3 regions of the Exiguobacterium sp. K1 genome follow, and region 2 is predicted to be linked to each of the others. Evidence: a T-box and tRNA genes for the amino acid it is inferred to sense, from the RefSeq annotation. Region 2 holds a T-box; the other regions hold tRNA genes.
The links. A T-box is a leader RNA that pairs with one kind of tRNA and senses whether it is charged. The one in region 2 lies ahead of argS (arginine--tRNA ligase), so its partner is inferred to be a tRNA-Arg.
Positions count from the first base shown of each region.

Region 1: it encodes a tRNA-Arg, which carries the amino acid that the T-box ahead of argS (arginine--tRNA ligase) is inferred to sense. The anticodon was not compared.
Region 3: it encodes a tRNA-Arg, which carries the amino acid that the T-box ahead of argS (arginine--tRNA ligase) is inferred to sense. The anticodon was not compared.

Region 1 is NZ_JAOTIT010000001.1:173,963-178,868, forward strand. It holds gene rph (ribonuclease PH) at 1-490, shown strand, start outside; gene N7U64_RS00845 (XTP/dITP diphosphatase) at 487-1,083, shown strand; gene N7U64_RS00850 (metallophosphoesterase) at 1,090-1,596, shown strand; tRNA gene N7U64_RS00855 (tRNA-Arg) at 1,663-1,736, shown strand; gene N7U64_RS00860 (hypothetical protein) at 1,839-2,363, shown strand; gene N7U64_RS00865 (hypothetical protein) at 2,393-3,415, shown strand; gene tig (trigger factor) at 3,524-4,816, shown strand.
Region 2 is NZ_JAOTIT010000004.1:195,910-200,815, forward strand. It holds gene N7U64_RS10710 (rhodanese-related sulfurtransferase) at 1-421, shown strand, start outside; gene N7U64_RS10715 (alpha/beta hydrolase) at 482-1,261, opposite strand; gene N7U64_RS10720 (GGDEF domain-containing protein) at 1,277-2,953, opposite strand; T-box leader at 3,079-3,300, shown strand; gene argS (arginine--tRNA ligase) at 3,357-4,906, shown strand, end outside.
Region 3 is NZ_JAOTIT010000002.1:63,328-68,233, reverse strand. It holds gene N7U64_RS05720 (gluconeogenesis factor YvcK family protein) at 1-423, shown strand, start outside; gene whiA (DNA-binding protein WhiA) at 420-1,376, shown strand; gene N7U64_RS05710 (hypothetical protein) at 1,458-1,694, shown strand; gene clpP (ATP-dependent Clp endopeptidase proteolytic subunit ClpP) at 1,811-2,422, opposite strand; tRNA gene N7U64_RS05700 (tRNA-Arg) at 2,576-2,651, opposite strand; gene N7U64_RS05695 (RNA polymerase subunit sigma-54) at 2,819-3,961, shown strand; gene N7U64_RS05690 (glutaredoxin family protein) at 3,958-4,221, shown strand; gene N7U64_RS05685 (sugar-binding transcriptional regulator) at 4,336-4,906, shown strand, end outside.

The DNA of each region.
Region 1 (4,906 bases), on a different contig from region 2:
GGAAATTCAACGATTGATCAGCCGGGCTTTACGGTCCGTCGTCAATCTCGAAAAATTGGGTGAACGGACGGTTTGGATTGATTGTGATGTGCTGCAAGCAGATGGTGGAACGCGTACAGCGGCTATTACAGGCGGTTTCCTGGCACTTGTCTTGGCAGTCGACGGATTGATTCAAAGCGGTAAGCTGACGGATACCCCCATCAAAGAAGGAATTGCAGCAGTATCAGTCGGGAAAGTCGGTTCGGAGTTATTGCTTGATCTTTGTTATGAAGAAGACGCGGCAGCCGATGTCGATTTAAATCTTGTCATGACCTCATCCGGAAAAATCGTCGAACTGCAAGCGACAGGGGAAGAAGCAACCTTTTCTCGTAAAGAGATGCTCGATATGCTTGAACTTGGGGAAAAGGGTATTGAAGAACTCCTTCACGCGGCGGAACAATCGTTAGGGGCTTCGTGGTGGTATGTCGGAGAAGAGGTGGAGCACAAATGAAAATCATCGTAGCGACAAGAAATGCTGGTAAAGTCGGTGAGTTTCAAGCGATGCTTGGACGACTCGGATACGACGTCGAATCGTTACTCGATTATGAGACGGCACCGGAAACGGAAGAAACCGGATCAACCTTTGAAGAAAATGCGGAACTGAAATCGAAAGAAGCAGCAGCTTATTTTGGCCACGCCGTATTGTCGGACGACTCCGGACTTGAAGTCGATGCACTGGACGGCGCACCGGGCGTCTACTCTGCCCGGTTTGCGGGAGAGGACAAATCAGATGCTGCCAATAACGCATTGTTGCTGGAAAAATTAGCGGACACACCGGCCGATCGACGGACAGCCCGTTTTGTCTGTGCCTTGTCACTGGCAAAACCGTCCGGTGAAACACTGACCGTCCGGGGAACAATGGAAGGTCAAATCGGATTTGAGCAGAAGGGGACAAACGGTTTCGGTTACGATCCGTTATTCCTGATTCCATCGTTGAATCAGACAGCGGCTGAACTCACGAAAAGTGAAAAAGCAGCCATCAGTCATCGTGGGCAGGCTTTGAAAAAACTTGAAGCGGCATTAACTACTTTTTTGGGAGAGTGATTTTAGATGAAAGCGTTAATCGTAAGTGACAGCCATGGTCTCGATCAGGAACTATTGACGATATTCAACCGCCACCAAGAAGCAGATTTCGCCTTTCATTGCGGGGACTCCCAACTGACAGGAACTACTGAATCGTTATATCCCTATCGTGTTGTCAAAGGGAACTGTGATTACGGGAATGACTTCCCGGATGAAGTCATCGAGGAATTTGGATCGTTTCGTGTCTTATGTGTCCATGGACACCGGCAAGACGTCAAGTACAGCCTCGACCAGCTGGTGCATCATGCCGATCAAAAAGCGGCAGCAATCGTTCTGTACGGTCATTCGCATGTTGCAAAAGCCGAGCAACGGGACGGGAAACTGTTCATCAATCCGGGCTCGATCCGGATGCCGCGCCATCGCCCGGAAAAGACGTATGCGTTGTTGACGGTTGAAAATGATCAATTCACAGTCGATTTTTATGATCTGACAGGTGAAAAAATCAATGCTTTGTACCTCGACGGTACACTTTAAAAAGAGTTTTACCAAATGTGATTGACACGAAAGAATTGTTTTAGTATAGTTTATTCGTGTTGACACGTCTCAATAGCTCAGCTGGATAGAGCAACGCCCTTCTAAGGCGTCGGTCGGGGGTTCGAATCCCTCTTGGGACACTATAATTAAAATAGAGACTTCCCTTATGAGGGAGGTCTCTTTTTTTTATCCGTTTTTTCGAGTATACTTAAGGTATCATGAACTTGAAAGGGATGATGAAAATGTTAAAGAAAATGAGTGGAATCCTCGTACTGACCGTGGCTTTAGCCGGATGCAGCGAGGTTACAGATACAGTCGATCAGGCGAAACAGCAAGTGACGGACGTAAAAAACAGCGTTGATTATGCAGGTCAGTTGCAAGATATTGCCCAGGACACGTCCAAGGTGACATCTGAATTGTCGACGAAACTCGATCAAGCAGCGACTGAAGCGCGGGATGCCGCAAATCCGGAACAGGCTCTTGATCAGCAAATTGAAAAACTCCAGACTGACGGAACAGTTCAACAGTTGAACGAAGAATTAAACAAAATTGACGAACGGCTTGCTAATTTAGACACTCCGCCGGCGGAACTGAAGAACTTAAGTGAAAAATTGGAGCAGTACGTGAATCAATCGGAAGATATCACACGGTTGCTGGAAACCGATGTTTCCCTGGACACATTGAATAAAATGGGAATCGAACAGGCAGGACAGTTACAGGAAGCGATTACGAACTGGACGTCTTTACTGGATCCGTTCACGAAGTAAGGAAGTAAGACAGATATGAAAAAGGTGGGATGACCGTGAAGCAGTCGCAATCACGTTGGATGGAACAACCGTTGTCAGATGAGCGGAAGCGGCTCGCAAGATTGAGTCAGGACGAATTGGCAACTGAGCTGGAACGACTGAAAAGTTTAGAAACAGAAGAGGATATTCTTTATGTGCTCTATACAATTCAGGAAGCTTTTTTGACAAACGATCAAGAGGTGGAAGCCTATCTGCAAGTGGTGAACCCTTTCCTTGAAGTGGACGGTGTCGAGCAACTGATCGCACTCTTCATGTACGAGAAGGGAGAGAGGTATTCCTTTGATCTGGCCCTGCGGACAGCCTCTCCCTATCTTCCTTACGGTCTCGCCTTGAAATTAGACGAAATGACCCAGTCGCTTTCACGTAAGAAAGGTAACATCGGGCAGACGGATGATTCCTCATATGTGAAGGTACGGGAACAATCCCATTTACGGCTAGTACCAGGGGACCGGGTCGATTGTTACCGGCTCGGGACGATGGACGAACAGTTTCGTTTGATCGGGCAATTCGATTTACAGGCAGATCCTTCGTTCGTCCGTTATCTCATCGAGGATTATTTCACGGGAGAAGATGTTAACGAACAGAGTGCTCTTGTCATCCAGACATTGCTTCCGCAACTTCCGGCGGATCGTGCACTTTTCCCCGTCCGGATCCGGATTCCATCGATTGGGCTGGATCATGAATTTGAAAGTCCGGAGCAACTCGAGAGACATGTGACGAGACAGGCGCTTGAGCTTCAGTCTTTCAGTAACGAAACCTTCAGGCTGAAGCGCATGGATCCATTTAAGGCGCTGTTGTTCATGAACTGGTATCAAATCGTCTTTCCGACCGAAGTGCTGGAACAGGGAGACAGATGGCAGGAATGGGTGGATGCGGTCGAAGAATTGGCGGAATCCGACTTTACATCGGAAACTCCGCCACCTGACTTGAGCGGACAAGCGCAAAGGATTTATCAGGCTGTCCATTTCCTGTTACCGGAAGGAAAACAGTACGAGCAGGCCTTGCTTCTTTAATTCAAGGGAATGGCTCGTTCAACAGTGGTAATCCTCGGAACGATTGTGCTATAATGTGACTTGTTGTACACACACGTACGCTAATTGACATTTTTGGAGGGACTCAGCATGACTGCAAAATGGGAAAAACAATCAGGTAGCCTCGGCGTTCTCACGTATGAAGCGCCTGCTGAAGCATTTGATAAAGCGGTAGACCAAGCGTTCAAAAAAGTCGTTAAGACATTGAACACACCAGGTTTCCGTAAAGGAAAAATGCCACGCGCAATGTTTAACAAAATGTACGGCGAAGAAGCACTTTACCAAGATGCACTTGATATCTTATATCAAGACACAATCGAAGGTGCTGTCGTCGAATCAGGAATCGAGCCAATCGCGCTTGACAACATCGACGTCGAAACACTCGAAAAAGGAAAACCAGTTGAGTTCAAAATCACATTCGTGATTGAGCCGGACGCAACACTCGGTGAGTACAAAGGTCTTGAGTACACAGCAGTCGAAACAGACGTTACAGACGAAGATGTCGATGCTGAACTCAAAACAATGCAAGAGCGCGGTGCAGAGCTCGTCGTTAAAGAAGACGGCGCGATCGAAAATGGCGATACAGTCGTATTCGACTTCGCAGGTTTCGATGGTGAAAACCAATTCGACGGTGGTACTGCAGAAAACTACTCACTCGTCATCGGATCTGGAAACTTCATTCCAGGATTTGAAGAGCAGATGGTTGGTCTTAAATCAGGCGAGCAAAAAGATATCGACGTCACATTCCCAGAAGAGTACCATGAAGCATCACTCGCTGGAAAACCAGTCGTGTTCAAAGTAACAATCCACGAAATCAAAGCACAAGAACTTCCTGAATTGACAGATGAGTTCGCTAAAGAAATGGACGAAGAAGTTTCTTCTCTTGATGAGTTGAAAACAAAAATCCGTACACGTCTTGAAAACACACGCAAACAAGAAGCTGATGCTTCAATGCGTGATGAGTTGGTTGAAGCTGCGACTAAAAACGCAACAGTTGATCTTCCAGAAGTTATGGTTGAAAACGAAGTTGAACGTATGGTCCAAGAATTCACACAACGCATTCAGTCACAAGGAATTGACCTTAACATGTACTTCCAGTTAACTGGAACGACTGAAGAGGCAATGCGTACTGAAATGAAAGAACAAGCAGAAGAGCGCGTTAAAGCTCGTCTCGTTCTTAAACAAATCGTTGCAGACGAAAAAATCGAAGTTACTGAAGAAGAAGCGCAAGCTGAACTTCAATCGATGTCTGAACTCTACAACATTCCTGCAGATCAGCTTGAAACGATGCTTGCACCACAAGGCGGACTTGATACACTTAAAGGTGATCTTCAGTTCCGTAAAGCGATCGACGTTCTCGTTGACAACGCAAAAGCAAAATAAGCAAACAACCGAACAGGATCGACTTCAAGACCAATTTCTGGTCTTGGAGTCGATTTTTTTGTACGATAGGTCAAACAAGGACAAACAAAA
Region 2 (4,906 bases):
ACACTTGTTTGAAGGAAAAAAAGTCCTGACGTACTGCACGGGTGGTGTTCGTTGTGAGAAATTCACAGCGTATTTCCGTAAACGTCAAAACAGTGATGACATCTTCCACCTTAAAGGCGGCGTCGTCATGTACGGGAAAGATGAAGCGACACGCGGAGAAGACTGGGAAGGGGAATTGTATGTGTTCGACGAACGCATCCAAGTACCGGTCAACGAAGTGAATCCAACCGTCGTCTCAACATGCTATTACTGTGGGAAAGACGAAACACGTTACGTGAATTGTGCAAATCCGGAATGTAATCGTCAACACTTCTGCTGTGAAGAGTGTGAACCGAAAGTCATGCGATCTTGTTCAGACGAATGCCGGGAACACCCGCGCAACCGTTATGTGAAAGAGCAGATGGAAGAATTGGTAAAGTGACGGCGTATAAATAAAACAGGCTGACAAAATCCGGATTCTGGATTTTGTCAGCCTGTTTTTTTAGGATGAAAATAAGAAGCGGAGAATATCCGGCATCCGTTTTGCCCATTCGGTTTCATGATGGACGGCACCCGGAATGATTTCATAAGCCGCTTGTTGAACTTTTTTCTGCACCGCTTTCGCCAAAACCTCGTTCGTATGCAGATAGTCATTTTCTGTCATCGGTCCGCTGACTTCCTTCGTACCGACGTCCATGTAACAACGATGGTCCTCTGATAAACCCGGACTGCGCTCGATGAATTCCAGTAAAGAAGAAAAATTCGCCCAACCGGCCGTCGATAAAGCAGCCACACGTGTGAAGACTTCCGGATAAGCAAATAGGCCGTACAGTGAAATGACACCTCCCATGGAACTGCCGATCATGGTCGTATCCGTCGGAATCGTCGCATACTGCGCATCGATATACGGTTTTAATTCATGAACAATCCAGTGCATGTATTGTTTTCCGTTACCGCCGATCGTCTTGCGATGAGACGGATATGCAGTGCGCATCAAAAGGGCTTCATCTGTCCAGGGGGCATATTCATCGTAACGGTCCATCCCGTCATCCGGACTGTCGATGGCGACGATCATCGCGTGTAACTGAACGGTGTGTAAAGCATGATGGACTTCCCAGCCTTTTCCGAAAGAGGCGGTTTCACCGCTGAATACATTTTGTCCATCGTGCATATAGATGACCGGGAGTGCTTCATCGGCCGGGAGTTCAGTCGGACGATAAATTCGGATCGTTCGGGGCATTTCAAGTGTAGGAACCAATCGTTCAATTTCAGTAATCGACAAGATAGTCACGACCTTTCAAAGATTAGCGTAATGAGCAGTACAATTGCGACCGTTGTGTTTGCCTCCGACATAAAGGGCATGATCCGCTTGACGAAGCGATTCTTCAAACGATCGTTCCGACTGATATTCGACGGTATCGACGCCGAGGCTGATGGTGATGGATAAACGATGTCCGTCGACGACGAACGGTCGATCGAGTACAGCATGCCGGACCTCTTCTGCGACATCGATGGCCTGATTCTGTGGAGACTGATGAAGTAACAGGACAAATTCCTCCCCGCCGTACCGTGCTGCGAAGACATTGTGCTTTTTCTGCTGGATGGACCGGATTCTGCGACCGAGTTCACGCAGGACGAGGTCACCGACCTTATGCCCGTACGTATCGTTGACATACTTAAAGTGGTCGATATCAAATAAAACAATCGACAACGGATAACGGTCGGAAGCAAACTGTTGGGCCCCTTCCTCATAAAAAGCACGGCTGTTGGCGAGTTCCGTCAAGGCATCCGTCCGGCTTTCGGCGTACAGTTGATACGTTTCCCGTGAACGGTGCACCACCCGGCAAAAAATGCGTAACAAACGCGAAAGCTCGTCTGCACTTGTCGCATCATAGGCATCGGCAATTTGATGGAACAGAACGATCGATACATCGACATCTTCGTTCGTAATCGACGGAATGGCAATCATCGAATGACGGTCAACGGGTAAATCGATTTGAATATCCGAGCCCCAATCGCATCGGAGACCGTGGATGATTGGGGTGTGTAACTGTTCGGCCGACAGGGAATGGAATAGAGGCAACACGTCAATGATTGTCTTCGTTCGTATGTTGTAGATCGTTTGCTTACGCTGTTGCTGAATCGATATCCATCCTTCTGAGAAATCAATCAGGTGTGGCAAGTCGCATAATAAGGAATCAATCGTTTCTTGTTCAAACCGGGAAATCAGCAGGTGTTCTTTTGCGTCATCAAACCGTTTGGCTTTCTCATTCGCTTCAATCGTCTCCACGCGTTGTTGGAGCAAACGTTTGAATAAAAATAAAATCAGTGTCGAGACAGATGCGGCGATGAGCGGATTCTCATCGTAAAACCAGATTCCGAGCAGGGCACATAAGATGCTGATACCGTAGACCAGCGTCTGCAGGCGGACAAGGCGGACCCAATCATATTTTAAGTAGAGGATCCGATTGACGAACCGGCACTGGAGATAGGAAACGAGCATCACGGTCGTTAAATATCCGAGAAGCGGAAGGAGCGCTTTCGAGTAAGTAAAACCGGTCCCAATCGGTCCACCGAGTGCTAAATAGACAAGGGATGGACAGGCGAGATAAACCAAATCAAACAGAACGTTGATTGGATACAAGTATAAAAAGCGTTGACGGCGAATTTCTTTTTTGTGAGAAAAATATTGAAAAATGATGATACCAATCTGACTGAGAAGGATAGACGGCGCTAATCCGTAGTTAAGGAAGATGAATAAGATGATTCCTTCCTGAAACGTATAATAAATGCCTCCCCGCCGGATGTTGTCGAACTGAAACAGGATGATGAGTGCGAGAAGGTAGGCGGCATTGCCAAGTGAGAGTGGGAAGTCAATGAGTGTCGGATGTGTAAGTAAAGTGAAGGTAAGCAGGCTGGCGACGAGACACAAGACGAGCCAACTGTTTCGTGCCACTTTTTGATAGTAGACCATGGTGCGTCCCCCTCCTTTAACAGTCCTTCCCTACTTATACCCGTTTTGTGGAAATTATGATAAGAGATTTACAAAAAAATAAGGTTGAGAGAATGGGGTGAATTGCGTATAATGTGAAAGATATCAGACAATCGATGACGAAGAAAGTAACGATAGGATGTAATCGACCAGCGAATCAGGGAATGGTGGAAGCCTGAACAGATTAGACCATCGTGAAACGCACTTCCGAGATGCTATCCGAATCCATGTGATCAGGCCTAGCCGGGGGAACCCCGTTATCCCCGTCAAAGTGGGTGTCGTACCGTCGACACCAAGAAGAGTGGTACCGCGGTCTTTCCGTCTCTTTGCGTGTTGCGCAAAGGGCGTTTTTTATTGGAAAAAATAATTGTTTGGAGGAAATAAAATGAGTTACAAGCAACAGTATGCCCAAGTATTACACGATGTGATCGGTGACGCCCTGTCACAAGAAGAGATTGAACAACTGATCGAACAGCCGAAGCACGAGGATCACGGAGACCTGGCTTTCCCATGTTTCCAACTCGCAAAAGCCTTCCGCAAAGCTCCAATGATGATTGCGACGGAACTGGCTGAAAAAATCGATAACCCGCTGTTTTCAAACGTCCAGGCAGCCGGACCGTATGTAAACGTCTTTCTGAACCGGGAAGTGGTTTCGCGTGAAATCATTAAACGTGTCTTAGAAGAACAACAGGCATACGGATCAAGCGAACCGAACGGAAAAACGATCGTCACGGATTTCTCATCTCCGAACATCGCAAAACCATTCTCGATGGGACATTTGCGTTCGACGGTCATCGGAAATGCATTGAACCAGATTTCACGGAAAAAAGGATATGAGGTCGTCGGCATCAACCATTTAGGAGACTGGGGAACTCAGTTCGGTAAATTGATGGTTGCCTACAATATGTGGGGGAAAGAAGAAGATGTCCGCTCTGAGCCGATCAAAGAATTGCTGAAACTGTACGTTCGTTTCCACGAAGAAGCGGAAGAAAACCCAGGCTTAGAAGACGAAGGTCGGGCTTGGTTCAAAAAACTCGAGCAGGGGGACGAACAGGCGACAGCACTTTGGACATGGTTCCGTGAAGTCTCACTCGTCGAGTTCAGCCGTGTATATGAAATGCTTGGTGTCAGCTTTGACAGCTTAAACGGAGAAGCCTTCTATAATGATAAAATGCAACACGTCATCGACTTATTGGAAGAAAAAGATTTGCTCGTCGAGTCGGAAGGCGCAATGGTCGTCGACCTTGAAGCAGAAGGCATGCCTCCTGCCTTGATCAAGAAAAAAGACGGTGCGACACTGTATGCGACACGTGATTTGGCGGCTGCCGTGTATCGTCTTGAGACTTACGGCTTCGAACAGGCGTTTTATGTGGTCGGCGGCGAACAAGCCCTTCACTTCAAACAACTGTTTGCTGTCCTGAAGAAACTCGGATTTGAAAATGTTGACGGCATGCACCATGTTCCGTTTGGTTTAATCATGAAAGACGGGAAAAAGATGTCGACACGTAAAGGACGGATTGTTCTGCTTGAAGAAGTGCTTCAAGATGCAATTAACGTTGCCAAACAAAACATCGCTGAAAAAAATCCGAACCTTGCCAATGCAGAACAGACAGCACGCGAAGTCGGTGTCGGCGCCGTCATTTTCCATGATTTAAAAAATGAACGCATGAACAACATTGAGTTTGATCTCGAGCAGATGTTGAAATTTGAAGGAGAAACCGGTCCATACGTCCAATATACGAATGCACGGGCAAATTCACTGCTTCGTAAAGGTGCTTATGACGGATCAGCGTTCAACGGAAGTGCGGATGATTATTCATGGGGTGTCGTATCGATGCTGAACCAGTTCTCGGCTGTCATTGACCGGGCGTTTACACGCCGCGAACCGTCGATCATCAGCCGTTATGTCCTTGATTTGGCTCAAAGCTTCAATAA
Region 3 (4,906 bases), on a different contig from region 2:
AGTGTCATTCCGAACGTCCTGATCGAAGAAATCCGGGACGCGATCAAACAGTCACTCGCACCGGTCGTCTATATTTGTAACGTCATGACGCAGCCGGGTGAGACGACAGCCTTTACGGCAAACGATCACCTGAATGTCCTGGAGAAATTCCTCGGCAAAGGGGTCATCGATACGATCATCGTCAACAACGAATCGATTGATGTCAGTTACCTGCGGAAGTATCAAAAAGATCATGCCGACATCGTGACCTACGATGAATCGAGTTTTGAAGAAGCTGGAATTGAAGTACTCGCGGACGATATTGTGGATTATAACCACCACTTCATCCGTCATGACTCAGACGCCGTGGCAAGCCTGGTCATGCGGAAAGTCCTCTCCATCCGACGGGTGCGTCAATTCGAAGGGAAGGAGGAATTGACGTGAGTTTTGCATCAGAAGTTAAAAAAGAATTAACGCAAATCGCCATTACCGATCACGAGATGAAGGCGGAACTAGCTGCCTTAGCCCGGATGAACGGAGCCATCTCATTCGGACTCGGACGTGGTCTGACACTGGATATCTCGACGGAAAATGCATCGATTGCCCGCCGTATTTATTCCTTGCTCAAACGGGCGTATGCCGTCCATCTGGATTTACTGGTCCGGAAAAAAATGCGTTTGAAGAAAAATAATGTCTACATCGTCCGTGTTAAACAACAAGCGGATAAGATTTTACAAGACCTCGGGATTTTAGGGGAAGGGTTTACGATGATCCGCTCAATCAGCGATTCAATCCTCAAGGACGAACGGCGTGCTCGGGCGTACTTACGCGGCGCCTTTTTAGCCGGCGGATCGTTAAACAATCCGGCGACGTCTTCGTATCATCTGGAAATCTTCAGTCTGTACGAAGAACATAATGCCGCCTTGCGCAGCCTGACGAATCAGTTTGATTTGAATGCAAAAGCGATCGAACGGAAAAAAGGACATATTCTCTACATCAAGGAAAGTGAGAAGATTTCTGATTTTCTGAAGCTCGTCGGAGCGACGTATTCGATGTTACGGTTTGAGGATGTCCGGATTTTAAAAGATATGCGGAATTCAGTCAACCGGCTCGTCAACTGTGAGACGGCAAACCTCAACAAGACGGTTGGGGCGGCACTGCGCCAGGTCGAGAACATCAAGTTTCTGGAACGGACGGTCGGACTCGACGTTTTGCCGGATAAATTAAAAGAAATCGCCATCTTGCGGGTCACACATCAGGACGTGACATTACAGGAGCTCGGTGAGATGGTCGAGAGCGGTTCCATCTCGAAATCCGGGATCAATCATCGATTGCGCAAGATTGATCAAATCGCGGATAAAATCCGAAACGGGGAGTCGATGACCGGGGCTCTTTAGGGAGTAACTTGCGAGATGAACCATAGTCTACTATAATATATAGTCGATGCAACTAAATGTTCGAATTAAGGAGTTTTTGAAATGGCTAATGAGAAAAAACGTATTTCGCTGACAGTTGATGCGAAGTTTGATGAAGTGCTTACGAAAAAAGCGAAAACGATCGGTGTACCAAAAAGTACGCTCGTCGCCTTTGCGACATCGTTGTTCCTGAAGCAATTGCAGGCGGAAGAAGAACTTTCACCACATGCGAACGGAATCTACACATTGATTCGCGAAAACCACGATATCGTGTCTGATATCACAGATTTGATCGACTAAATAACTGGGATCTCTGTTCTGTGTCTGTTCCGAGAGGGGCGGGCAACGGACGGAGGTCTTTTTTTGTACACACAAAAAAACCGTCCTCGCAAATTGCGAAGACGGTCAGGAGAAGATTAAGCACGTTCCATGACGCGGTCGATTAAACCGTAGTCAGCTGCTGCTTGAGCAGACATGAAGTTATCGCGCTCTGTATCACGCTCGATGACTTCAAGTGGTTGTCCTGTGTTTTCAGCCATGATTTTGTTGAGATGCTCACGCATTTTGATGATGCGTTCCGCATGGATTTTGATGTCCGATGCTTGACCTTGTGTACCACCGAGTGGTTGGTGAATCATGATTTCAGCGTTAGGAAGAGCGAAACGTTTTCCTTTAGCGCCGGCTTGGAGCAAGAATGCGCCCATTGAAGCAGCCATTCCGATACAAATCGTTGAAACTTGTGGTTTGATGAAGTTCATTGTATCGTAAATCGCCATACCTGCTGTGATTGAGCCACCCGGGCTGTTGATGTAAAGCGAGATTTCTTTATCTGGATCTTCTGCTGCTAGGAAAAGTAACTGGGCAACGACTGAGTTGGCGACGTTGTCGTCAATCGCGCTCCCGAGAAGGATGATTCGGTCTTTGAGCAAACGTGAATAGATATCGTAAGCACGTTCCCCGCGGTTGGTTTGTTCGATGACTGTTGGAATTAACATAGTCTTTGCCTCCTTATGGTTGGTATGTAGCACATATTCGACTTGTCCTTATCATAATCCTTTGGTCAATATTGGTCAAAAGATACGCTGTTGGTTTAATGTATTTTTCCTGAAACAGTTCCTCTTAAACATATCAATATAGAAAAAAGGCAACACCGATAACGGCATTGCCTGTAGATTCAAGTATGGTACACCCGGAGAGATTTGAACTCCCGACACCTGGTACCGGAAACCAGTGCTCTATCCCCTGAGCTACGGGTGCATGTTTGTACTGAACAATTAATAGTATACCGACATTTTTTCAGAAAAGCAATACTAGATTTGCGAGTTTGTTGATTTTTTGTCAAAACGTAAGAGACGATGGAAGACGTATCCTTCCTATATAATGAAAGTGGAATCAAATTAAACGAGGAAACGGGAGGTGAGCGGATGGAACAGAGACAGGAACAAGCGCAACGTCTTGTGATGTCGGCAGCCCAGTTGTATCAATTGACGGTTTTGGAAGAAACGCAGGCGGAACTCGAGGAGCGGCTGTACCGGATCATCCGTCGTGCCGGACGCAGCGAACATAATGGAAGAAAAATGATTCCGCCGGATTTAGAGCAGATCGCAGACCGGATTGATTCGTTTGAAGCGGAACTTCTTCAGCAAATACGTTTAGAATCGGTCAGACAGGAAATAAGATATATGGCGGAACAACTCATCATGTACTTAGACGCGGATGGATTACTCAGAACGACAGACGCACGACTGGCGATTTTGCTCGACAGTGAGGAGACGATCATCAAACAGGCACGGCAACTGCTCCAGCAATGTGAACCAACCGGAATCGCGGCACGCTCGGAAGCAGAGTGTCGCTTGTTGCATGCCATCGAGCTCGAAGATGACCGCTTGATTGATTTGCTTACTGCACTGTCGGACGGACAGCCGTTAAAAGCCGTACTGGATGACGAAACAGAGCGGCGACAGATGAAGCAACAGATTGAACGGTTGCCGAAGACACCGGTCTTACCGGTATCCACCACCATGACGATACCGGAAGCCGATATCGTTTGGTCGGACGGTCAGGTGCAAATCCAGTGGTCTTCCTTGCCGATTGATACGTCCTGGACGGATCTCGCGGAAGCAAAACCGTTTCTAAGCGCCTATGAACGACGGCGTAACACGTTGCGTGCAATCCTCGATGTCATCGCGGAGCGACAAATGCGTTGGTTCAAAGGAGAGCTTCATTTGGAGCCGTTGACGAAAAAAGAGGTAGCCGAACAAACGGGATACCATCCGTCGACGGTTGGTCGGGCAATCGTCCACAAAACGATTCGAACGATCCATGGAACGCTCGAGCTTGAAAATTTTTTCGTCTCGAAGACGCAAAGCGGCACATCGAGTTTTTTAATTAAAGCCCGAATCGCACAACTGATCCGGGAAGCAACCGGATTGCTGTCCGATCAGCAGATTGCCGACCGTCTCGAACGCGAAGGCATCCAAGTCGCAAGGCGGACCGTCGCGAAGTACCGGGCGGATTTGAACCTGACCCGGTCCGATATGACGAAACGACGAGAGGCGAATGAATGATGCCATCAAAAGAACACACGACCTTAACACTGTATTCACGTCCCGGATGTACGCTATGTGAGGAAGCCGCCTTCTTACTTGATTTCGTGCTCGATGAATTTCCGGATTGGACATTCGAAGAAGTGAACATTGAAGAAGATGCTGCGCTCAGTCTCCGATTTTTATACGAAATTCCTGTCGTCATGCATCAGTCTGAAATTTGGAGTTATGGCAAATTCGAGACAGAGGCGATAAGAAACCGCTTACTTGAAAAAACTTAAAGGGCGAGGCTTGAATCCTTGTACGAGGGCTGTTATGATGAGGGTGTACCAAGTGGGACAAGATATGACACGCGGGACGTAAAGTGTCCAGCAACTTGAGAGGAGCGGGAATACATGATTCGGCAGTTAGTACAGATCCAAAAGCGAATCGTGCCTGATCTGATCGAAGAAATGCAGACACGTTACGACATCCTTCATTATGTCCGGCTCATGCAGCCGATCGGCCGGCGGACCCTGGCGACAAGCCTCGGCTTGACGGAACGGGTGTTACGCCGGGAAGTAGACTTCCTGAAAGAGCAAGGATTGCTCGAAGTGGCGACACAGGGAATGTCTTTGACGGATGAAGGGCGGATCGTCTTACGAAGTATGCACAGCGTGATGGCAGAACTGGCCGGGATTTCCGACATGGCGAAAGCCTTAAAGGAAAAACTGGGTGTCCGGGATGTCGTCATCGTACCGGGAGATTCGGATCAAACCTTCTGGGTGCAACGCGATATGGGACGTGCGACGGTCGCACGTTTGAAACGAGAACTTTCTTCGGAAGTACACAACACGATTGCAGTCACAGGGGGTACGACGATGGCTTCCGTCGCGGCGATGATGTCGCCCGATAAGGAAAACCGTCCGATGACATTCGTGCCGGCACGTGGCGGCTTAGGGGAAACACTGGAACTACAAGCGAATA